One region of the Pseudoalteromonas sp. 20-92 genome, then DNA from elsewhere that is predicted to be linked to it. Evidence: predicted binding sites of a transcription regulator. Region 1 holds the regulator's gene; each other region holds the start of a gene.
The links. Region 1 encodes LexA, which represses DNA repair genes until DNA is damaged. Its sites were predicted from a motif close to TACTGTATNNNNATACAGTA; they were not measured.
Positions count from the first base shown of each region.

Region 2: a site for LexA is predicted at 4,704-4,723, ahead of dinB (DNA polymerase IV). Genes of this name have one in related genera too.
Region 3: a site for LexA is predicted at 1,672-1,691, ahead of NRL14_RS04415 (YebG family protein). Genes of this name have one in related genera too.

Region 1 is NZ_JANJGQ010000011.1:33,921-41,954, reverse strand. It holds gene NRL14_RS11335 (cytochrome c oxidase subunit 3) at 1-418, opposite strand, end outside; gene NRL14_RS11330 (cytochrome c oxidase assembly protein) at 454-984, opposite strand; gene ctaD (cytochrome c oxidase subunit I) at 984-2,576, opposite strand; gene coxB (cytochrome c oxidase subunit II) at 2,576-3,718, opposite strand; gene lexA (transcriptional repressor LexA) at 4,187-4,804, opposite strand; gene NRL14_RS11310 (M12 family metallo-peptidase) at 5,068-6,558, shown strand; gene NRL14_RS11305 (PaaI family thioesterase) at 6,793-7,233, shown strand; gene NRL14_RS11300 (hypothetical protein) at 7,244-7,624, opposite strand.
Region 2 is NZ_JANJGQ010000027.1:41,399-49,432, reverse strand. It holds gene NRL14_RS18125 (response regulator) at 1-104, shown strand, start outside; gene NRL14_RS18120 (hybrid sensor histidine kinase/response regulator) at 115-2,082, shown strand; gene NRL14_RS18115 (fumarylacetoacetate hydrolase family protein) at 2,367-2,981, shown strand; gene NRL14_RS18110 (aldo/keto reductase) at 3,036-4,088, opposite strand; gene NRL14_RS18105 (thioesterase family protein) at 4,098-4,532, opposite strand; gene dinB (DNA polymerase IV) at 4,735-5,787, shown strand; gene NRL14_RS18095 (leucyl aminopeptidase family protein) at 5,918-7,453, shown strand; gene NRL14_RS18090 (methyl-accepting chemotaxis protein) at 7,816-8,034, opposite strand, start outside.
Region 3 is NZ_JANJGQ010000003.1:151,068-159,101, forward strand. It holds gene nhaB (sodium/proton antiporter NhaB) at 1-196, shown strand, start outside; gene dsbB (disulfide bond formation protein DsbB) at 301-819, shown strand; gene NRL14_RS04405 (DUF6170 family protein) at 825-1,127, shown strand; gene NRL14_RS04410 (ComEA family DNA-binding protein) at 1,144-1,440, opposite strand; gene NRL14_RS04415 (YebG family protein) at 1,743-2,060, shown strand; gene putP (sodium/proline symporter PutP) at 2,172-3,650, opposite strand; gene NRL14_RS04425 (EAL and HDOD domain-containing protein) at 3,982-5,205, shown strand; gene NRL14_RS04430 (VacJ family lipoprotein) at 5,268-5,999, opposite strand; gene ccmI (c-type cytochrome biogenesis protein CcmI) at 6,009-7,262, opposite strand; gene NRL14_RS04440 (cytochrome c-type biogenesis protein) at 7,263-7,724, opposite strand; gene NRL14_RS04445 (redoxin family protein) at 7,724-8,034, opposite strand, start outside.

The sequences.
Region 1 (8,034 bases):
GCGGCCAAACAGCTTCAAAAGTTGGCCATAAAACCTCGTTAGTCATTGCATTATTGCCTGCGCCTCCAAGCCAAGGTACCGACAATACCCGTGCATAAAAAAGCGCACCAAAAAAGGCCATAAAAAACATAACTTCAGAAAAAATAAACCAGCTCATACCTTGTCTAAAAGAGCGATCCATTTGTGCTGAGTACAAACCTTGGTCTGACTCACTAATTACATTTTTAAACCAGCTAAACAACATATACACAAGTACAGCAATACCGGCATAAAGCAGATAAACCCCGCTACCACCTTCTTTACCTACACTCATAACTGTTAAGCCTGCCCCTACTGCAATAAAAAACAATGCAACAGCACCTACAATAGGCCACGGGCTTTGTTCTGGTACATAATAATGCTCATATTCTTGATTCATTTTATTTACTCCTAGTTTCACACTAGTTTAAAAAGCTAGTTATTACTTGCCACCAGCTGTTCACTAATATCAAATACGGTATAAGATAAAGTTAATTCTTCAATGTCGCTTGGCAGTGCGGTATCAACATAAAAAAGCAATTTAAATTCAAGTTCTTCCCCTGCTTTTAGAGGTTGCTGATCAAAGCAAAAACAGGCTATTTTATGTAAATACTTTGCCGCTTTACCTGGTGAGACTGATGGTACAGCCTGCATTACTTTATCTAGGTTGCTGTTATTTTTTGCACTAAACATTACTTCACGCATTGCACCGGGTTTTACCACTACACTGTATTCTTTTGATTTAACTTCAAACGGTGCACCACTTTGTGCGTGAGTAGTAAAGCTAACGCCGACTTCTCGGTTTTGTACTATTTGTGTACTTTGCTCTGCTTGCTCAAGCGAAGGCTTTCCATTAAGCCCTGTTACATCACAAAACACGTCATACAAAGGTACTAAAGCAAAGGCAAAGGCAAACATGCCTATGCAAATAAGTACCAAACGTTTGAGTAGCGGTGCGTGTGTCATTACTTAATAACCGGCGGCGTAGAAAAAGTATGATATGGCGCTGGAGAGTCAACTTCCCACTCAAGCCCTTCTGCCCCTTCCCATACTTTTGCAGGCACTTTATCACCGCCACGCGCGCATTTAATTACCACAGCTACAAACAACAATTGCGATAAACCAAAGGCAAACCCACCAATACTTATAATTGCATTAAAGTCGGCAAATTGAAGAGCGTAATCGGGAATCCGACGCGGCATACCGGCAAGCCCTACAAAATGCATAGGAAAAAACAGTACGTTCACGCTCACCAGCGATAGCCAAAAATGCCATTTAGCCAATGTGATATTAAACATATTGCCTGTCCACTTGGGCAGCCAGTAATAGGCCCCCGCCATTATCGAAAATACAGCCCCTGTTACTAATACATAATGAAAGTGCGCCACTACAAAATAAGTATCGTGATATTGAAAGTCAGCAGGTGTAATTGCCAGCATCAATCCCGAAAAACCACCTAAGGTAAACAGCACAATAAACGCAATACTAAAAAGCATTGGCACTTCAAAAGTTATTGAGCCTTTCCACATTGTGGCAACCCAATTAAATACTTTTACTCCTGTAGGTACCGATATAAGCATGGTCGCGTACATAAAAAACAACTCGCCAGCGACCGGCATCCCAGTAGTAAACATATGATGAGCCCATACAATAAAGCTCAATAGTGCTATGGAGGATGTGGCGTATACCATTGAGGCATAGCCAAAAAGTTTTTTACGAGAAAAGGTAGGTACTATTGTAGATATAATGCCAAAGGCAGGAAGAATCATTATGTACACTTCAGGGTGACCAAAAAACCAAAAAATGTGCTGAAACATCACCGGGTCGCCACCGCCTGCAGCATCAAAAAAGCTGGTCGCAAAGTACTTATCGGTAAGTACCATAGTGACAGCCCCTGCAAGCACTGGCATTACCGCAATTAATAAAAAGGCAGTAATTAACCACGTCCATACAAATAAGGGCAACTTCATCCATGTCATGCCGGGGGCACGTAAGTTCACTATGGTTACAATCACATTGATTGCGCCCATTATTGAGCTAATTCCCATAATATGTACGGCAAATACAAACAATGCAGTATTATCATTACTGTATGTTGTGGACAGTGGTGCATAAAAAGTCCAGCCAAATGCAGGCCCCCCACCAGGCATAAATAACGATGCCAATAGGATTAAAAACGCAAACGGTAAAATCCAAAAGCTCCAGTTATTCATTCTTGGCAATGCCATATCTGGCGCGCCAATCATGAGTGGTATCATCCAGTTAGCAAGGCCTGTAAAGGCGGGCATAACCGCACCAAACACCATAATTAAACCATGAACTGTGGTCATTTGATTAAAAAAGTGAGGATCGACCAACTGTAAGCCTGGTTGAAATAATTCAGCTCTGATCACCATAGCCATTGCGCCACCAATTAAGAACATGGTCAGCGAAAAAATTAAATATAAACTACCTATATCTTTATGATTAGTTGTGTAAAGCCAGCGTTTAAAACCTTTAGCTGGGTGATGAGCATGATGAGCTTCATTGGCGTTAGGTTGTTCTACTATGCTACTCATTAGTTCGCCTCCACTTTGGCATCAAGTGCTGTCTGTATTTGACTCGGTTGAATAACATCACCCGTATCATTACCCCACGCATTACGTTTATAAGTAATAACCGCAGCTAATTGCTTTATAGATAACTGCTTGGCAAAAGCTTGCATTGCCGTACCGGGTCGTCCATGGATAACTACATCAATGTGATCTTTTATATCGCCAAGCACTATCGGGCTGCCTTTAAGTGCAGGAAATACACCCGGTAACCCCATGCCCGTAGGCTGATGGCACGCTGCACAATTAGCCATATATACTTGTTCGCCTAAAGTCATTAACTCTTCTTTTGGGAGGGTTTTATCAAGTAATGCGGCATCTGCTAATGCTGCTTTTTGTTTAGCCTGCTTTGCATCTGCTAACCATGTTTTAAAATCAGCCTCAGATTTAGCAACCACCACAACGGGCATGAAGCCATGATCTTTACCACACAGCTCGGCACATTGGCCTCGGTAAGTACCTTCTTCGTTTATGTTCGTCCATGTTTCGTTTATAAAGCCGGGGTTCGCATCTTTTTTAACTGCAAAATCAGGTACCCACCAAGAGTGAATAACATCGTCAGAAGTCATTAAAAATCGTACTTTTTGATTTATTGGCAGTACAAGAGGCTTATCAACCTCAAGTAAGTAGTTAGGGTTTTTATCTGCAAGATTCGCGATTTCATCTTGCGGGGTAGATAAAATAGAGTAGAACTCTACATCTTCGCCCATATATTCATAATGCCATTTCCATTGCGAACCCGTAATTTTAATAGTGAGATCAGCTTTGCTGGCATCTTCCATTGCAATAAGGGTTTTAGTGGCTGGTACTGCCATAGCAATTAAAATAACAAACGGAATTGCAGTCCAAAGTATTTCTACTTTAGTGCTTTCGTGAAATTGGGCAGGTACAGCCCCTTTAGATTTACGGTGATGAATAAGTGCCCAAAACATAATTGCGAACACTATCACCCCAATCACACAACATATTATAAATATGGTCATGTGCAGCTGATATACATTATTGCTTATATCGGTTACGCCTTTGCGCATATTGTATTGGCTGTTCGCCAAAACTGAGTGCGAAAAAACACATAATATAAGCCACAAGGTAGAGGTCAGTTTACCCATGTGACGGCTCCTTTGATGCTATTGCGAATGCAAAGCGAAGAGGCATACGGCTTAAACGCCAATTCGTTATTTTTATTTTTTTAGCCAATCTTATTTAATATTGATTGGTTTTGCTGCGCCAACAACGAGTTTGTGTATATTGTGTGTTCTCAAAACTAAAAAGCTGTGAGTTATTATTAGCTCAGCACATTAATAATTAGCTAAAAAATGAACAACAAGCAAGTTTTAGTATAAAAAACAACCAGGTGATATTGAGTAATTAATAAAAAGTCAGTAATCAACTAGTCAACAGGAAGTTCTAAATATGAGCAAAACAAAGGGGTTTAACGCATTCGGAGGGGGAAAATATAAGTGCAAAAAAATTTACAGCTAAAATAATTAGTTGGCTGTTTACGTCCTATTTTTAGTGCTAATGTTAAAACAAAAATGCGTGCTAAAAAGCACGCATTTATAAAAATAAATTAAAAACTACATCCAATCAGCGTTACGAATAACTCCAACGGCTAAACCTTCTATATTAAAAGATTCATTTTCTAGATCAACTTCAATTGGCGAAAAGTCGTCATTCTCAGCATGCAATAATACTTTTCGGCCTGCTTTTTCAAACCGCTTTACGGTAACATCATCATCAACACGAGCAACTACAACTTGTCCATTTTCTGCAACTTGAGTTTTATGCACAGCTAACAAATCACCATCCATAATACCTATATCTTTCATGCTCATACCGTTAACTCGCAATAAAAAATCAGCAGCCGGTTTAAACATTAATGGATCAATTTTACAATGACTCTCAACGTGCTCTTGCGCCAAAATAGGCTCTCCCGCTGCGACTCGCCCGATAAGAGGTAAACCTAACTGTTCAGGCTCTTCTTCCTCAACAAGTTGAATACCTCGGCTTGCACCTGGTTTCATCTTAATAGCACCTTTTTTAGCAAGCGCTTTTAAATGCTCTTCAGCAGCATTGGCACTTTTAAAGCCTAATGTTTGTGCAATTTCAGCACGTGTAGGAGGCATACCAGTGTCTTTAATAAAAACTTTAACTAATTCGAGAATTTGAGCTTGGCGCTTCGTTAATGGTCGCATACAACTGGTTTTCCATACAGTACATTTAACTGTGAGTATATACAGTTAAATAAAAATCGCAAATTTAAATTACATTGATTGCTTGCTGTTAATAAATCACTTTTACACTTATGTAGAAACAACGAATGCTTACATAAAATAAACATTTGTATCTTTATATTTACGATTAAGGGCTAATTTGATGACAGCCACATGTTAATAAATTGAAAACAACTTATTAACATGTACACTTTATGTGTACAAACACTTAAAAGGATTATCAAATGAAAAAATATTCACCATTGTTTATTGGCTTATTGTTTAGCGGCTATGCGTATGCCCAAGTCCCACTTTTCGAAGTGCAGCACTCTAACTTTACGCAAAACATTAATAAAGAAGGTAATGCTCAATCTCAATTTGGGCAACCGCTTTTCGAACTAAGCGCAAAAACCAATGCATTCTTTTTACCTGTTCAGGGAAGTGACATTGAATTTATCAAAAGTACAGCAAGTACATCAGCAACTGGTAACTTAATCTGGGTAGGTAAAAGCTTAGATGGTGACGAAGTAACACTGATAAAATCTACAAAGGGGATTTCTGGTACGATAAAGGTAAATGAACATGTTTATAAATTGCAACCGAATAAACATTCTGGTCATAATTTTATTGAATTAGATCCTGCCAAACAACCTGCTGAGCATGCACCCGATTATCAACAATCTAATAACACTATTTCAATCAGTGAACAAATTTTAACAGAACAAAGCTTCCAAACAGCTATGGCAACTAACGCGCAAAGCAATATTAGCTTACTCGTTTTATACACCCCAGCCGCAGAACAAAAATCTAGTGATATTAATAGCTTGATTGATCTTGCAATAGTAGAGACTAATCAGGGTTACCAAAACTCAGGTGTCAATGCAGTTGTTAGTTTGGCCCATGTAAGCCGAGTTAATTATACTGAAGCTACAAATTCAGGTACGGATTTAAATCGTTTAGCTGCCAAAAACGATGGTTATATGGATGAAGCGCACACACTACGAGATCAATACGGTGCTGATGTAGTCATATTAATAAACGACATTAACGGCTACTGTGGCCAAGCCAAAGCAATTGGTGCAAATGCTAACAGCGCATTTGCGATGGTTGATTATGACTGTGCAACCGGCTATTACTCTTTCGGTCATGAAATTGGTCATTTACAAGGTGCTCGTCATAACCCTGAAAACGATCCATCAACATCTCCTTATTCGTTCGGCCATGGTTATCAGCAACCTCAATCACAATGGCGTTCAGTAATGGCTTATAACTGTACAAATAACTGCACAAGAATCAATTACTGGTCAAATCCAAACAAATCATACAGCGGAAGTGTTATGGGAACTCCATCAAAACACGATAACGCTAGAGTCTTAAATTTAACAAACCCAACAATTGCAAATTTTAGATCTGCATCTAGCCCACCGGTAAATAACAATACACTGCAAAATAACCAATCTATCGTTGTTAGTGGTGATCGAAACAGTGAGCAATTGTTTACTTTTACAGTGCCAAGTGAAGCTGAGCAAGTCACATTTTCGACCTCTAATGGCACTGGGGATGTTGACCTACATGTAAAATATAATGCAATTGCAACGAGCAGTAACTACGATTGCCGACCGTATAAAAACGGAAATAATGAAAGCTGTAGCGACACCCGCACTGGTAATTACTCTATTATGATTAAAGGCTACAGTGCTTTTAGTAATGTAGAGTTAATAGCTAGTTACCAATAAAAGATCTGGCTAAGTATAAGCAAGTAACATTATGCTGCTTGCTTATATTTAGCCTAGGGCGATTTCTTCTTTACTGCTCGATTGTATCAATAAACTACGATATCCCTATTATTCCTTCTTACTATCCGCCTCACGCTATCTGGCTATAAATTTAGATCCACTTTTTTATTTTCATTATCTTAACTTTATGAAAATATAAGCCATATTTTTACTACTATTTTAAAAGGTAAGCTTATGAGTATTTGGTATCAACCTGTTACTTTAGAGTTTTGCAAACAGCTAGATGAGGGTATAAACGGCCAAGGTACACTAATGAAAACCATGGGAATTGAAATTACCGAAATTGGTGATGATTACCTCGTAGCAACTATGCCTGCCATACCAGCGCATCATAATCCAATGGGCATGGTGCATGGAGGAGCCAACGTAGTGCTTGCCGAAACAGTAGCAAGTTATGCAGCTAACTTCGTAGTCGACTTCACTCAGTTTTATTGTGTCGGACAAGAAATTAGCGCCAGTCACTTAAAAGCATCTCGTAATGGTACTTTAACAGCCACCGCAAAAGCGTTTCATATTGGTAAGCGTAGTTCAGTCTGGGAAATAAAAATTACTAATAGTCGAAACGAGCTTTGCTGCGTATCAAGAATGACCGCAGCCGTAGTAGAGCGAAGATAATTACTTACTGTTACTTTTCGATTGGGTAAATTGTAATTTCCATACCCGCACCAATAGCAGATATACGTAATAATGTATCTGCATCTAAAGCTTGGTTAAAACACTTAGGCGATGTGCCTGATTCAAAACCAATATCAAATGTTCTACGTGAACAGCTTAACCATTGCTTTAGCGCGTTGCGCGAACACGATTCAATAAGCTCACATATATGGTTTATTGCTTTGTCAGGCGTGTTTACTACACCTGTTGCTTCAATGCGGGCTAATTGACGGTATTCGTCTTTGTCATAATGTAAAATCGTCGCGACTTTTTTCAAGTCTGCCACTAGCAAACTAATATCTTGCTTTGATTCAAGCTCAAGATCTACATTTAAAAATTGAATTTCCGACATTGTTTAGTATTTATCCTCTAATGATTACACCGCAAACTTTAACGCAGTTTTACTTTTATACCAAATCAACTATGTAATATAAGCTGTTTTATATGGTAAATAGATAGTTTTACGCATTCATAGTCCATTATTTAATATTTATCATTTTTAAGTACAAACAATACTTTTTTATAAACTCCATGGCCTGTTGACCTTTGAGGATTAAAATTAAGTGAATTATTGTTTAAAAAAGTATAAAAAATAACCTTGACTTTCACATGCCACCGGTGGCATTTTAAGTGTGCGGGTTAAATACACTGCTTAAAGAGGTGTATTTAAATAAAGCCAAACACACCTCACTCATATTTACGCTTACTTATAACACAAAAAATAAGTGCAAAATCTGAACTGAGTGGCATTACCTAAATTCA
Region 2 (8,034 bases), on a different contig from region 1:
ATATAACCAAACCCGTGACGTTTGATGGCTTGGTTGAGCTAATGAAAACGCTAGGAAAGTATTGGGTAGAGTTTGTAGAGCTGCCGACAACTTTTAACGATTAAAGGAGATTTTATGTTAGATAAAGTGACTCAGTTGCTGCTTGTAGAAGATGATGAAGATGATTACATACTCACCTGCGACTATTTAGACCAATTGGATTCACACACGTTTAACATTCAATGGATTAGCTCCCCAGAGCAGGCAATTGAAACGCTTAGTAAAAATGAGCATGACATTTGCCTGCTTGATTACCGCCTAGGTGCATCTAATGGATTAGATGTATTAAAAGAAGCCATTGCGAATGGCTTTAGCGGCCCAATTATTATGCTTACTGGGCAGTCAAACGACGAATTAGATTCAGCGGCGCTTGATGCTGGTGCAGTAGATTACTTAATAAAAACAGAAATGAGCTCGAGCCGTTTTGCACGCGCTATTCGTTATGCACTTGCTCGTAAAGATGTTGAAGGCGAGCGAGTAGAGCGTTTAAAAGCCGAAGCCGAAAATCGCTCAAAAGATCGCTTTTTAGCTCATTTGAGCCACGAATTACGTACCCCTCTATCGTCCATTTTAGGGTACACCGAACTCTTAATGCAGAGCGACTTTAGTCAGCAAGCAGAAAATGAGCTAGGTGTTATTTATCGAAACGGTAAGCACTTATTGAGCTTGTTAAACGATGTACTCGATTTATCTAAAATAGCTGCCGATAAACTAGAGCTGACCCTAAGTGAAGTTAATCTCGATAGCATGCTTGCTGATGTATACACATTAATGCGTGTGTCTGTGCTCGATAAAGGCCTTACGCTTCGCTTTGAATCAAATCAGCCATTACCTTTGGTTGCACAACTAGATGCAACAAGGGTGCGTCAAATTTTAATAAATTTGATAAATAATGCGGTTAAATTTACCGATAAAGGCGAAATAGTTGTTAATGCGTGGACACAGTGGGTTGATGAGCGCGAAATGCTATTTTTTAGCATTAAAGACTCAGGTATGGGCATTGCCCCTGAAAAACAAGAACTGATTTTTAAACCGTTTGAGCAAATTGCCGATGTAGAATCGCGCTCTGTTGGTGGTGCTGGTCTTGGTTTGGCAATATGCGCTGAGTTATTAGCGCGTATGCAAGGAAGCATTAGTTTAGACTCCGAAATTGGCAAAGGCTCTACATTTACTATTTCTGTGTATCCGGGCGATATAAGTGAAGTAGAACGACAGGTACTTAATTTTAGCAGTGCCCCACAATTACAAAGTAAATCAGCACCTTGTAAGGTGCATGGACGTGTATTAGTGGTAGATGATTTACGCGATTTACGCATGTTGGTTGGCCACATGATTAGTACTTGTGGTGCAAGGGTTGATTATGCGGAGCATGGGCAACAAGCGCTGGAAAAAGTGCGTATTGCGGATGCTTACAAAGCTCCATATGATATTATTTTTATTGATATTCATATGCCTGTAATGGGTGGCAAGGAAGCGACTATAGAGCTTAGAAAAATGGGCTATAAAGGCCCAATAATTGCGCTTACAGCGGCAACGATGAAAGGCATTCGAGAGGAATTGGCAGCCCTTGGTTTCAACGATGTAATCCCCAAACCAGTTGACAGTGCAGTTTTGTACCAGTGTTTACAAGATTACTTAGTGGCGCCTGAAAGCGCACCACAACCTAAAAATATAAATAGTAGTAAAAGTTTAACCGAGAAGAAACAGCGTTTTTTACTTGTTGAAGATGACCACGATGCTGCGCAAATTACGCAACTACTTTTAGAAAGTTTAGGTGTAGAGACCGTGATTGCATCGAGTTGCGCGCAATGTTTACAAATACTCAATCACGATCAGCAATTTAATAAAGTATTGTTAGATATGCACTTACCTGATGGGCGTGGCATTGATTTAGGCCAGCAAATTAATGAACGATACCCTGAATTACGTTTAGTGATTGTAAGTGGCGCAGAGCCAGATCCAAGAGAAATAAAAGATTTAAATATTGACCGAGTTTTACTTAAACCTATTAATTTGAGCTTACTTGAAACGCTTATTAGTTAGGGCCTGTTTATCTTTAGAGGTTGAATTTACAGCAGTATGTTTGGTATTTAGGCAAGGCAGAGCCTGTGTAGTGTGGTTATTCCCCATAAATAGGCGATAACGTAGCACAAATGCCAAATATGTGCTGCCCGAAGGGTTCTGCCCAGGGGCTATTTACTCTTTATTGCTCGGTTTTTACTTAGCCCACTAGGTTACAAACCTCGCGCCGCGATTAAATAGCCCCTAGATTGAACAAATTTTAATCCTGAAAGGTCAACAGGCCCAATAACTGAGACATTATTTATATGAATTCAATAAAGCTAGTATCTGAAGAATTAACGCCAACAAAAATAGTCTGTGTTGGCCGTAATTACACCGCACACATTGCAGAGTTAAACAACGAAACGCCAGACCAGATGGTGTTATTTAACAAACCAAATAGCGCGATTACTAATACGCTATTTGCAGCTCATAACGGCGATACGCTGCATTACGAAACCGAGTTATGTTTTGTAATTAAAAATAAAAAATTTGTAGGCGTTGGACTCGGCCTTGATTTAACTAAGCGCACTGTGCAAAGTAAATTAAAAAATAAAGGGCTACCTTGGGAGCGCGCTAAAGCGTTTAATGGTTCTGTTATTTTAAGTGATTTTATAGAGTTAACAGCCGCAATGGAACACTTTACCTTTGAACTTAAAATTAATAATGAAGTTGTTCAGCAAGGCGATACTCATTTTATGCTGCATAATCCGGATTCTATTTTACAAGAAATTAGCGAGTTTATGGGTTTAGAAGATGGTGATGTGGTTATGACAGGTACGCCGTCAGGCGTAGGTGAAGTGATTGCCGAAAGTGTGTTCACAGTAAGACTTTACGCTAATGAGCAATGCTTACTTGAGCAGCAATGGAGTGTAAGTTAACTGGACAATTAAACAGGTAATTAAACGTGATTTAGTTACCTGTTTAGGTTTGTATTAATAGGGCATTGGATTGTTTCTAAAAATAACATCGATACTTGTAAGTACGTCGTCACTTAGCGTGATATCAAATGCATCAATATCTTCTTTTAATTGCGCCATATTTGTTGCGCCAATAATTGAAGACGTTACACCGTTTACTTGATTACACCATGCAAGAGCTAGTTGAGCAGGGGAAATATTGTGATCATGCGCAAGTTCAACATACTGTTTGGTTGCTTGCTCTGCGTTTGGTGTATCTCTAAAAATACCGTTACGTTGCATAAAGGTCCAGCGAGAGCCTTCAGGGCGAGCGCCGTTTAAGTATTTACCCGTTAATAAACCGGCAGCCAGAGGCGACCATGGTAAGTAGGCAATATCTTCATGAACACATTGCTCTATTAAATACGGCCAGTCTTTAGCATGCGCTAGGCTAAACTCGTTTTGAATAGATACCATGCGCGATAAGTTATGCTCTTTGGCCAAACTTAAAAATTGGCTTATTCCCCAAGGTGTGTCGTCAGATAAACCACAATGCTTGATTTTACCTGCTTTAACACAATCGTTTAAACCTTCTAAAATATCCAGCATGCCAGCTTGGTGTTCTTGTGTGTTTACGTCGGTAAATTTAAGCATACCTGGCCACTGCCTACCAAAATGTGGGGTAGAGCGGTTTGGCCAATGTAATTGGTATAAATCTATGTAGTCGGTTTGAAGGCGCTTGAGTGAATCGTCCACTGCTTCTATTACTGTTTGGCGAGTAATATTACCGCCATCGCGAACCCATGCTAAGCCGTTACCAGCAATTTTGGTTGCAAGTACAATTTTATCGCGCTTTTGTTGGTTACGTGATAGCCAGTTGCCAATAATTTGTTCAGTTTTACCATAGGTATCGGGTGATGGAGGAACTGCGTACATTTCGGCTGTATCAATAAAGTTTACGCCTTGAGCAAGTGCGTAGGCTATTTGTTCATCAGCATCATTTTGGGTATTTTGCATTCCCCAAGTCATACTACCTAGACATACTCTTGAAACATTAACACCACTGCTTCCTAGTGGACTGTATTGCATAAAATTTCCTTATTGCTCGTCTTGAGCGTAGCTAATTAAAGCCGATAAAAGAGGCTCTGAAATAGGGGCTTTTTGACCTGTTTCAAAATCAAACATAACCACTTTCGAATTACCGGTTGTGGTTATGGCATTTTGTGCGTGACTAAATACTGTATAATTCATCATAAATCGGTCTGTTTTAATGTCAGAAATAGTGACGCCTACAGTAAGGGTATCTGGAAAAGTAACAGGGCGCTTATAACGAATATTATTTTCGCTTATAACAGGGCCAATGCCGCTTGGGCTAATTGTATCAAATAAGTTTATTTTATTTAAAAAGTCGATTCTGGCTATTTCAAAGTAACGCAAGTAAACCACATTGTTTACGTGTTGAAGGGCATCCATATCGGCCCACGCTACAGTAATGTCAGTATGAATAGGGTGCTGATCTTTAAACGTTTGCATGCACTTTAACTCTTTATTTTAAAGCACTAGATTATCAATATGACGATATGACCTCAAGGTAATTAGTGCGCTGTTTTTATGTATGACGAGTTTATTAAACTTGAACCCACTATAATAAATCGATTAATCAGAGTTTAGGAGCTTGCTTATTAATAATGATTAAACAATAATGGCTGTATAAATAAACAGTGTTGTAATGGTGATGAAAAAGTTTATTCATATAGATATGGACTGCTTTTATGCGGCAGTTGAGATGCGCGATAATCCTAAGCTGGCCAATGTGCCGCTTGCTATTGGTGGCAATAGTCGCAGAGGTGTACTTTCTACAGCCAACTACATTGCCAGAGAGTATGGCGTGCGCTCAGCTATGTCTAATTATCATGCAAAACAATTATGCCCTGATTTAGTTATTGTACCTGGGCGCATGGCTGTTTATAAAGAAGCTTCAAATCAAATACGTGAAGTATTTAATCGTTACACCAACTTAATTGAACCACTCTCTCTTGACGAAGCTTACCTTGATGTAACTGATAGTAGCGTTTGTAAAGGCAGTGCTACGCTTATTGCGCAGCAAATAAGAGCTGATATTTATAATGCTACAGGGCTTACTGCATCCGCTGGTATTGCACCAATTAAATTTATTGCCAAAATAGCGAGTGATGAAAACAAGCCTAACGGTCAGTTTGTTGTATTACCTGATGAGGTGGATGATTTTTTAGCACAGTTACCTCTGGGTAAAATTCCGGGTGTCGGTAAAGTAACGCTCGAAAAACTCAATTTAAAAGGATTATATACAGGTAAAGATGTACGCGAAAAAGGCGTAAATTGGATGCAACAGCATGTAGGTAATTTTGGCGTATCGCTTTACCAAAAATGTGCAGGTGAGTATGTCGGTAAGGTATCTACTAATCGTATTAGAAAGTCGCTAAGTGTTGAGCATACCTATGAGTATAACAAAACCAGCTTACAAGAATGCCTAGAACAGTTGCCTACGTTGTTAGATGAGTTAAAGGTGCGCTTGGAAAAACAACAATTACAAAATCGGATTAATAAACTGAGCGTTAAGGTTAAATTTGCGAATTTTATAGTAACCTCTGCGGATCAGGCTTATCACCAATTAAATACTGAGGTTTTTACACAACTACTTACTAAAGCTTTCCAGCGAGGTGTGCAGCAACCGGTCAGGCTTTTAGGTATTGGGGTGGGCATAAAAAATCAACCAGATCAAAACTTCCAACTTAGTATTCTCGATTAAGCTGTAAAGCCTGTAATTGCAAGTTGCCACTAAAAAGTGGATTAAACTAAACACTTATCGCAGCTTGCTGGTCTTCAATATTCAAATCGACGATAATAGGGGCTTATGTTTTTTAACAGGACCTTTATTTATGGCATATCCAAAAGCCGTGTTGGCTCAGCCAGTAAGTGCTAGCCTTGAATCCGCATCACATGATGCATTAATCATTATTAGTGATGACTTTTCTCAATTACCAAATAATTCGCTACGTGATGCTGTTTTAGCACAATCAAAAGTAGATTCTCGCATTGGTAAGCAAGTTATTTTATTAGTGATTGAAAGTAAGCGTGTAGTACTTGCGCCAACCGGTCCGCTAAACAGAGATTATGACGATGTGCGCCGTTATTTTGATGCAGCTAAACTTGCAATCAACGAAGCGAAAGCATCGGGTAGTATTAACCCTGCATTATTTTTACCAAATTTAAATGGCGATAGCCGTTATCAGCATGCTTTAGAAGTTGCTTATTTAGGTGCTTGCCAAGCATTATGGCAGCCATTAGAAGCGCGTGAGTTTCATGGTGAAGGTATTGAACCGATAACAAGTATTGGTTTAGTTGGTGCTAGCGAGCAAACAATTAAAGCCGTTAATGCAATTGCTGCTGGTCAATATGCTGCGCGTGATTTATGCGGTACTGAACCTGAACGTATGGCTCCACCGCGCTTTGCTGATTACTGTGTTGATTTATTTAAAGGCTCAAACATTGCGGTTGATGTAATCGATGATATTGCAGCTATTGATAAAAATTACCCAATGTTAAGTACAGTTGCTCGCGCATCGTATGCAGTTGAGCGCCATCACCCACGTGTTGTTAAGCTTGAATATGTACCAGAGGGTGAAATTACTCGTACCCTAATGTTTGTTGGTAAAGGCCTTGTATACGATACAGGTGGAGCCGATTTAAAAGTAGGCGGATATATGGCTGGCATGAGTCGTGATAAAGGCGGCGCAGCTTCTGTTGCGGGCTTTATGAAAGCAGTTGCTGATTATCAACCTAAAGGCGTTAAAGTAGTATCGTACTTAGCCGTTGTTCGCAACTCTATTGGTTCGGATTGCTTTGTACCAGATGAAATAATTACTAGTCGTGAAGGTGTGCGTGTACGCATCGGTAACACCGATGCAGAAGGGCGTTTAGCAATGGGCGACCTGCTTAGCGAAATGAAAGATTTAGCTAAAACTGAGGTTAATCCAACGTTATTTACTGTAGCTACATTAACGGGTCATGCAGCTCGGGCAATGGGTCCATACGGTGCGTATGTTGAAAATGGTCCAGCTCGTAGTGCTGGTGTTTCACGTCAAATAGCTGACCTTGGAGATTTGTGGGCCGATGGCGCTGAAGTGTCGCGTTCACGACGTGAAGACTACGACTTTATTAAACCACGTACGCTAGCTGACGATGTTTTATCTAGCAATAACGCAGCATCTGCCGTTACTGCGCGTGGGCATCAGTTCCCAATGGCGTTTATGGCTATTGTTGGTGGGCTAGATAAGCACGGTAACGACTCTGCACAGCCTCTACCTTACGTACATATGGATATTGCGGGTAGCGGCGTTGAAGGTGGTGATTGGCAGCACGGTAAGCCAACTGCGGCATCAGTAACTAGCTTGTTTGCTCGTTACTGTTTATAAAATTTAAGGCCTGTTGACCTTTGTGGATTAAAATTTGTTATACCCAATGGCGGTTTGATCACGACTCGAAATTTTTAACCTAGTGGGCTAGGTAGTTGCTCCTGCGTTACTTATATATGTAACGTAGGATGAGGCCAAAGGGTAGAGTATGTTTGTCATTTATGAAGAATAACCAGATACCATAAATAGGCACTGCTTTGCTTAATTACCAAACATACAGCTGAAAATTTAATCTGGAAAGATAAGCAGGCCTCAATATATAAATAAAAGCCCCAAATTATGAACCATAATTTGGGGCTTTTAATTTACACTATTTAAAATGTGATTCGAGGCTGATTTTTATTCTGAGTTCAATATTTAAACTATAGCTTAAAGCGGTTAACAACATTGGATAACTCCGAGCTGCTTTGTTTTAGTTTATCACTAGCATCGGTAAGTTGTTTTGTATTGCTTAACGACTGTTCAGTTGAATGTGATAGGTCATTAATACGTAAATTAACTTCATCGGCTGCAGATGTTTGCTGTTCAGTAGCACGCGCTATTTGACTGTTCATTTCAGTTATTACTGATACAAGTCTTTC
Region 3 (8,034 bases), on a different contig from region 1:
ATCAACACTTGCCCCAGTACTGCGTTTGTCCTATGGGAGAATGGTTTACATGGCATTACCATATACAATCGTGTTAACTACTATAGGGCTTACCTTTACTTACATAGGTTTAAGCGATATGACCGAACTAATGTATCAATGGGGCTGGATAGATCATCATGTAGCGACCATAGGGGCTACATCAAGTAGTCACTAATCTCATCTTAAAAAAAGCTACTTCGATAGCTTTTTTTTCCTTTTTGTTGCTGCGTACTTTATCCTACGCCATAATATATCGTCTTATTTAAGCGTGGAATTTTTATGAACTGGCTTGCACAATTACCGACTCAACGTACCCCGTGGATTTTATTCACCGTTATTGTTTTTTTACTTGAAGTAACCGCCCTTTTCTTTCAATACAAAATGGGGTTAGCACCTTGCATAATGTGTATTTATCAACGTACCGCAGTACTAGGGTTACTTAGCGCTGGTATTATTGGCTCAATTAAACCGCAAAACAAAGTAGTCAGAATAGCGGCTTACTTAACTTGGGGCGTATCAAGTGTTTGGGGATACCTGATTGCTCAAGAACATATAGATATGCAAACCACCACAGACCCTTTTGCTTTTAGCTGTGAATTTGAACCTAATTTCCCATCATTTTTACCATTGCATGAGTGGATCCCTAGCTTTTTTCAGGCAACTGGTGATTGTGGAAATATAGACTGGCAATTTTTGGGTTTGAGTATGCCCGCTTGGATGGAAATCATATTTGGACTATTTGCTAGTGTATTTTTTATAGTGATTAGTAGTCGTTTGCTTTTTAAAAGATCGGTTTAATTAGTATGTTTACTTTTTTTTCGAGTCAAATTATAGAATTAAAACATTTAAAAGTACGCGAAAGGCAAGCCGTTATAGCCCTATCGCTAGGTCTGATTTCACCTACTGAACGCGTGTTATTACGTATAATAAAGCTTATATTATTAAGCCCACTGTTTTTAATATTTACCCTATTTGAAGGCTGGGTAGTTATTCCATTTTTAATGCTTGGTGTACTTTGTTATCCATTATTAACTACGCCTATCGAAATTAATTTTGCCAAAAAAAATCTTAGTAAAGCATTAAAAGAATATGTTCAGGGCGCTTAGAAGCGCCCTAACCCACTTATAATGTTATTTTATCTTTTAGCTTAGTTATTAACTTTTTTCCTACACCTTTCACTTTCGCTAAATCGTTTACTTCAGTAAACTCTCCATTTGCTTCCCTATAATCAACTATTGCTTGTGCTTTTTTCTTCCCTATTCCTGGTAGCTTAGCGAGCATACTCGCATCAGCATCATTAATACTTACAACATCATATTTAGGCATTTCTTTGACCACATCAACTACCTGTGAAAACGCTGCAGTAGTCGGGAGCAAACATAATATACTTATGAATAAGAGTTTTTGTAAAAGACGCATTTATTTTCCTTATTGTACTTTCGAATTATTAAATTTTGCTCAGGAAATAGTAAAATAAAAATAGCTCATTATATAAAATCACCTAAACACATGATCACTATTATCCGAAATCCTAAAATGCAGCTGGTACAACAAGTGATTTATTAAATAAAGTAAAGTTACAGTTTTTTGTCAAATCTTAAATAAACTAAAAATTAATATCAGATACTTGCAAATTACACCACAAACCATTACTGTACATAAAAACAGTAATCTAATGGTTTTCATAAACCACATTGCCACGCAAGCTTGCAGGAGAAATCATGGCTGTTGTTGTTAAATATGTTGTAGAACGAAACGGAGTCGAGCGCATGACGTTTACTACTAAAAAAGAAGCTGATGCTTATGACAAAATGCTCGATATTGCTGAGTCGCTTGAGCTAATGTTAGAAAAGGTAGATGTGCCATTAAGCGAGCAACAAATAGAGTCACTTGCTTTAGAAATAGCAAAGAGTAAAGAAGACTTTATGACTATATTAAAAGGTGGCAAAGACCCAGTTGTCACCAAAGCCCCAACAAAAACTAAAAAGTCAGATAACGTTGCATCAACTGAAGACAACAACGATAAAAAAGCAAGTTAACTAGCCGTTTGCTCCCTATTGGATGAGTTAAGCTAAATAAAAAAGGGAGCAACTAAGTTGCTCCCTTTTTTATTGCTTACCACTTATTTTAAAATAGGTGGTAATTGCTATTTAAAGCTCTTTCTCTACTTCATCAAATAAAGCAGTGATGTTTTGCTCTGGCTCTTTTGTTACTAAGCTGATAACAACAATTGCGATACAAGATAAAATAAAGCCAGGTACAATTTCGTACATAAAGCTACTTAAGCTTTCGCCATTAATAGTAAATGGGCCATAAATCCAAATTAGCACAGTAAATGCACCCACTAACATACCCGATAATGCACCGGCAAAGTTCATGCGTTTCCAATAAAGGCTAAATAAAACCAATGGTCCAAACGCGGCGCCAAAGCCTGCCCAAGCATTACTTACTAAATCTAAAATAGAGCTATCTCTGTCGTAAGCTAAGTAAATGGCAAACATAGCAACTATAGCAACACTGATACGGCCAACAGCCACTAGCTCTTTATCACTCGCCTCTTTACGCAAAAATGTTTTGTAAAAATCTTCTGTTAGTGAACTTGAACTCACTAATAACTGAGATGAGATTGTGCTCATAATTGCAGCTAATATAGCGGCAAGTAAAAAGCCTGCTATTAGTGGATGAAATAAAAGCTCTGAAAGCACTAAGAAAATAGTTTCTGGGTCTTTGACCGTAATATTATTTTCATATGTGTAAGCGGCGCCAAAAATACCAGTAGCAACTGCACCAACAGCAGCAACAATCATCCAAGTCATACCTATACGACGCGCTGTGGGCATCTCCTTCACACTACGAACAGACATAAAGCGCACAATAATATGAGGCTGTCCAAAGTATCCCAACCCCCAAGCCATTGCTGAAATAATCCCTAAAGTAGACCCTGCACCTATCCAATTAAGCATTTCGGGGTTTACACTATGTAAAGTGGACTCTAAAGGCTGTTCTAAAAGTGAGTAGGTTACACAAGGCACTAAAATTAGTGCGATGAACATAATACAACCTTGAACAAAGTCAGTTAAGCTGACGGCTAAAAAACCACCAAACAAAGTATATAAAACAACAACACCTGTAGTGATATACAAACCCATCTCATAACTTAGCCCAAATGAGCTTTCAAATAATTTACCGCCGGCAACAACACCAGAAGAGGTATAAAGCGTAAAGAAAACAATAATAACTACTGCAGATACAACGCGTAGTAAGTTAGATTTGTCGTTAAAACGATTTGAAAAATAATCTGGAATAGTAATCGAGTCATTTGCTTTTTCTGTATAAACTCTGAGTCTTGGAGCTACTAAAAAATAGTTTAACCAAGCACCTGCGATCAAACCAATCGCTATCCATGTACTGCTAAATCCACTTACAAACATTGCACCGGGCAAGCCCATTAAAATCCAACCACTCATGTCAGATGCGCCAGCAGATAATGCAGCGACACTGGGGGAAAGGTTTCGCCCACCTAACATGTAACCAGAGACATCGCTTGTAGATTGTTTATATGCATATAGTCCGATACCTAGCATTACAACAAAATATAACGCCAGTGAAATAATCATTCCTGTTTCCAAATTAGCCTCCGCACATTTAATAATACCAAGCTTTTAATCCGAATATTGACTCTTAAAATTTTATAATAAAGACAGCATTGAGGTAAAAGCATTCCAGCCGACTATATCATGCCTAATATGGAAATCTCCAACTTGTTACCTTTTCCTAGTTTAAAAATATTCATGCTGCACACTTTTAGAACAACACTATGTAAACTCACAAAATAAAACAGATAAACCCTCTTATTTTTAATGATAATTTATTAATCATGCAAATATACGTAATGCTATTTTGAATGTTTTCCAATATATTATTACAATACCTGCTGACTTTACTCATACGGAATTGTTTATGTACTTTTATGCCGCACGCCAACCGATTTTAAATCGTGAAAAAGAACTCATTGGTTATGAGCTTTTATTTCGCGATGGCGTCGATAATGTGTTTCCCGATATAGATGGTGACGAAGCGACAACACGTTTAATAGAAGGCAGTCAATTCAACTTTGGTTTAGAAGATTTAACTGATAATAAGCCCGCTTATATAAACTTTACGTTGGATACGTTATCAAAAGGTTATCCAACACTACTGGGTAAAGATACAATTGTGGTTGAAATACTCGAAACAGTTCAACCCGGGAAGCGCTTATTAGCAATTGTTAAAGACCTAAAAGATAAAGGGTATACTATTGCACTTGACGATTACATTCATCAGCCTGTGTGGCGTCACTTTTATCCATTTATAGACATCATTAAAATTGATTTCTTAACATGTGATACAAGTACAATAAAAAACGTTATTGACGATATAAAACAACATTCTCATATTAAATTACTTGCCGAAAAAGTTGAAACGTATGAAATGTATAGCTTGGCATTAGAACTCGGTTTTGATTATTTTCAGGGATTCTTCTTTTCAAAACCCGAGATGGTGCAAAGTAAAGCATTGCCACCATCAGAGATGGCATTAGCTGAATTACTGTATGAAACCTCAAGTATTGAAATAGATCTTAAAAAAATCACTAATGTATTTGAGCGTGATGTAAATCTATCTTATAAGCTTCTTAGGTATTCAAACTCTGCTGCCTTTGCAAGGCGTGCTGAAATCAGTACAATTAAGCAGGCACTTATTGTGCTTGGCGCTAGCGAAATTAAAAAGCTCTTATCATTACTTTTTGCTGCGCAAGTATCTGCAGATAAACCCGTTGAATTAATCAAATTATCCTTAACCCGAGCACGTTTTGGTGAATTACTCGCTATTTCTCATGGCCAATTTAAAGATACTGGCATGGCTTTTTTAACCGGTATGATGTCTCTAATGGATGCTATTTTAGATGAGAGTATGGAAAGCGTAATGCAGAAATTACCTTTATCTAACGAAATAAAAGCAGCATTACTCGATAACGAAGGTTTATTGGCACAATACCTCAACCTAGTTAAGTATTATGAGCAAGCAAACTGGTCAGCGGCTAACGACATAACTACAGAACTAAACCTTGGTGAAAAAGTACCTGATGCCTACCATGAAGCGCTAGCTTGGGTCGATGAGCAAATGCATTTAATGATTCACGAATAATAACAACACCAGCAAACAAAAACGCCAGCATTTAGCTGGCGTTTTTGTTTGCTGGTGTTGGGTTATAAGCTTTCTAAAAAGTCTTCATCAAAATCAGCGGGCTCTTCTTTGATTGGCGGGTTACCATCGTATAGTTCATAAATTTGACGCTGGAAATAAATATCTTTCACAAACAAGTATGGATCAAGTGAATCATTTAATAGCCCCTCTTGAGGGATTAATGAGGCGCGCGCTTCCACTGCCTTTAAAACAAACACTAGAATAGTTTGTGGAGTCGTTAATGCTACCTCAGGTAGTACAAAGTTATCGACGACATCACCCGTTAAGTTACGCACTGTTTTTGGCCCCATAGCAGGCAGCATTAAATAAGCGCCATCGCCCACCCCCCACACACCCAAGGTCTGTCCAAAGTCTTCATCTACAACTTCAAGGCCTAATGAGCTGGCAACATCAAACAAACCAAATATGCCAACAGTAGAATTAACTAAAAAACGCGCAAGGCTAACACTTGCATTACCCGGCTTACCTTGCAGGCCGGCATTTATCATATCTACAGGAGCCGTTATATTGTCGGTAAAATGGACAACGCTCTGGCGTACAGGTACAGGTGTAACTGTCATGTAACCAACTGCTGCGGGGCGCAACAAGTATGCATCGAGTACATCCATATTAAAGTCATATAATGGACGATTAATACTTTGCAGAGGATCTCTCTCATCTACTTTACTTTGTGGTACTTGAGCACAACCGGCCAGTACCAATAAACATAAAAAAGTAAAACTATGCTTTAACATCTAACGTCCTTAAGGTATTAATGTATCAATTTGAAGTTGGTAGTCACTTACACTTTCACGCTTTAACGACTGTGAATGACCTTCTAGCTCACCAGAACTTGGCATAACCGAGTCATCTATAGAAATACGCGCCGAAATAATAATATTTTCGGCACTCGATAAGTTAAGCCCTGCAACCATTGCACTACTATCACTCAACTCGACTGTAATTGGAAATGAATATTTAGCGAGTTTAACAGCAGCTAATGGCATAGGTGAGCCAGTTGCAGCTTTTGCAAATATAAATAAAATACCGTTTTTTGGTTGTTTATCAATAAGCTCTTTTGCAATGTCGACAGTAACTGCAATAGCACCCGTTGTAGTAGTAACTGGCATAACTGAGCCTTCCGTTTGCATTTGCTGCTCTATATCAGCAATACGCTCAGAGATCATGCTATAACGAGAATCATTTTTTCCCATGCTTGCCAATAAAACTTCAAATGCAGTTTTAGCTTGCGGCCAATCTTTGCGCTCATACGCTATAAGCGCGAGTAACGAAATAGCATCTAAATTGGTAGGCTCGACTTTTAGTACTTTTGAGAGCATACCTGCCGCACGGGTCATATTAGCTTCGCTGCCTTCTAGTAATAAAACTTGGCTGTAACTAATAAGTACCTGCATATTATCAGGATTCATACGTAGTGCTTTATCAAATGACTGCTGCGCCATGTCAAATTCATTAAGCGACATAGCAACTCGTCCAAGTAGCATCCAAGCGACTTCATCATCACCCGAACGGCTAAGCTTAGTACGAAGCGCCAATGCAAAAGCCTGCAGCTCATTTTGACTAAGCGGCTCACCTTTTTGCATTACAGCACGCTCACCGTAATCCGCTAAATTATCCATTGCATCATGCCAAGCCGAAATTTGCTGCTGACTACCTGTAAAGCTATAAAAAATCCCCGTTAGTGCAAGAACAAATGCACCGCCTGTTAAAGCAAAAATACGATTATTACCTTTGCTATTAAGTGACTTTTCTGGCGATAATTCGTTCAATAAACGACGTTTTAATTCAACAATTGATTCTGTGTGATTGATGCTATCAATGCGTTGATTATCTAAATCGGTTTGTAAATCAACTAAACGCTGCTCATAAATACTAATTAGCTCCGCATTGGCATTATGAGTAATTGTTTTAACGTGCTCTTTTTTTAAAAAAGGCAACATCACAAACGCAAGAGCAACCAGTGTGAGTAAAGCAAAACACGCCCACATTAAAATCATTTAACTTTGCTCCTGACGTTTATTTTGTTCAATTAGCTTAGCTAGCAGCATTTCGTCGTCACTGCTCCAGGTTTGTTTTACTGATGCTTTTCGCTGGCGAATAACAATAAAACCAAAGCCGACTATGACAATTAATACAGGTAATACCCAAAGTACTAAAGTCGCGGGTGTAACTGGTGGGTCGTAATGAACAAAATAGCCAAAGCGGTCAATCATGTAATCAATCACTTCGTCTTTGCTCTTACCTTCTTTAACCAATACGAGTACTTTATCGCGTAAGTCTTTAGCAACAACAGCGTCGGAGTCCGCAATATTTTGATTTTGACACTTAGGACAACGCAGCTCTTTAGTTAGCTCTTCAAACAATATTGCTTGTTTGTTGTTATCAAATTGATAGCGGTCTTGCTCAGCAAACGCACTGATGCTTACAAAAATGCTAAGCGTAAGTAGTAACCATTTCATTATTTAAGCTCCTGCATAATTGGCGCAAATTTAGCTCGCCATACTCGCGGGTTTATATCGCCCGTGTGATGCAACAAAATAGTGCCGTTTTTATCGACTAAAAATGTTTCAGGCGCACCCGACACGCCTAAATCCAACGACAAAGTACGATGTAAATCCAAGATATTAAATTGATATGGGTCACCCGCACGTTGCAGCATATCGCTCACTTCTGTGCGAAGTGATTGCATATCAAAAGGGCCATCAAAATCAGCATCGTAACCTTGTACGTAATAAAGCCCAATAATTTTAACACCTTGCTCACGTAACT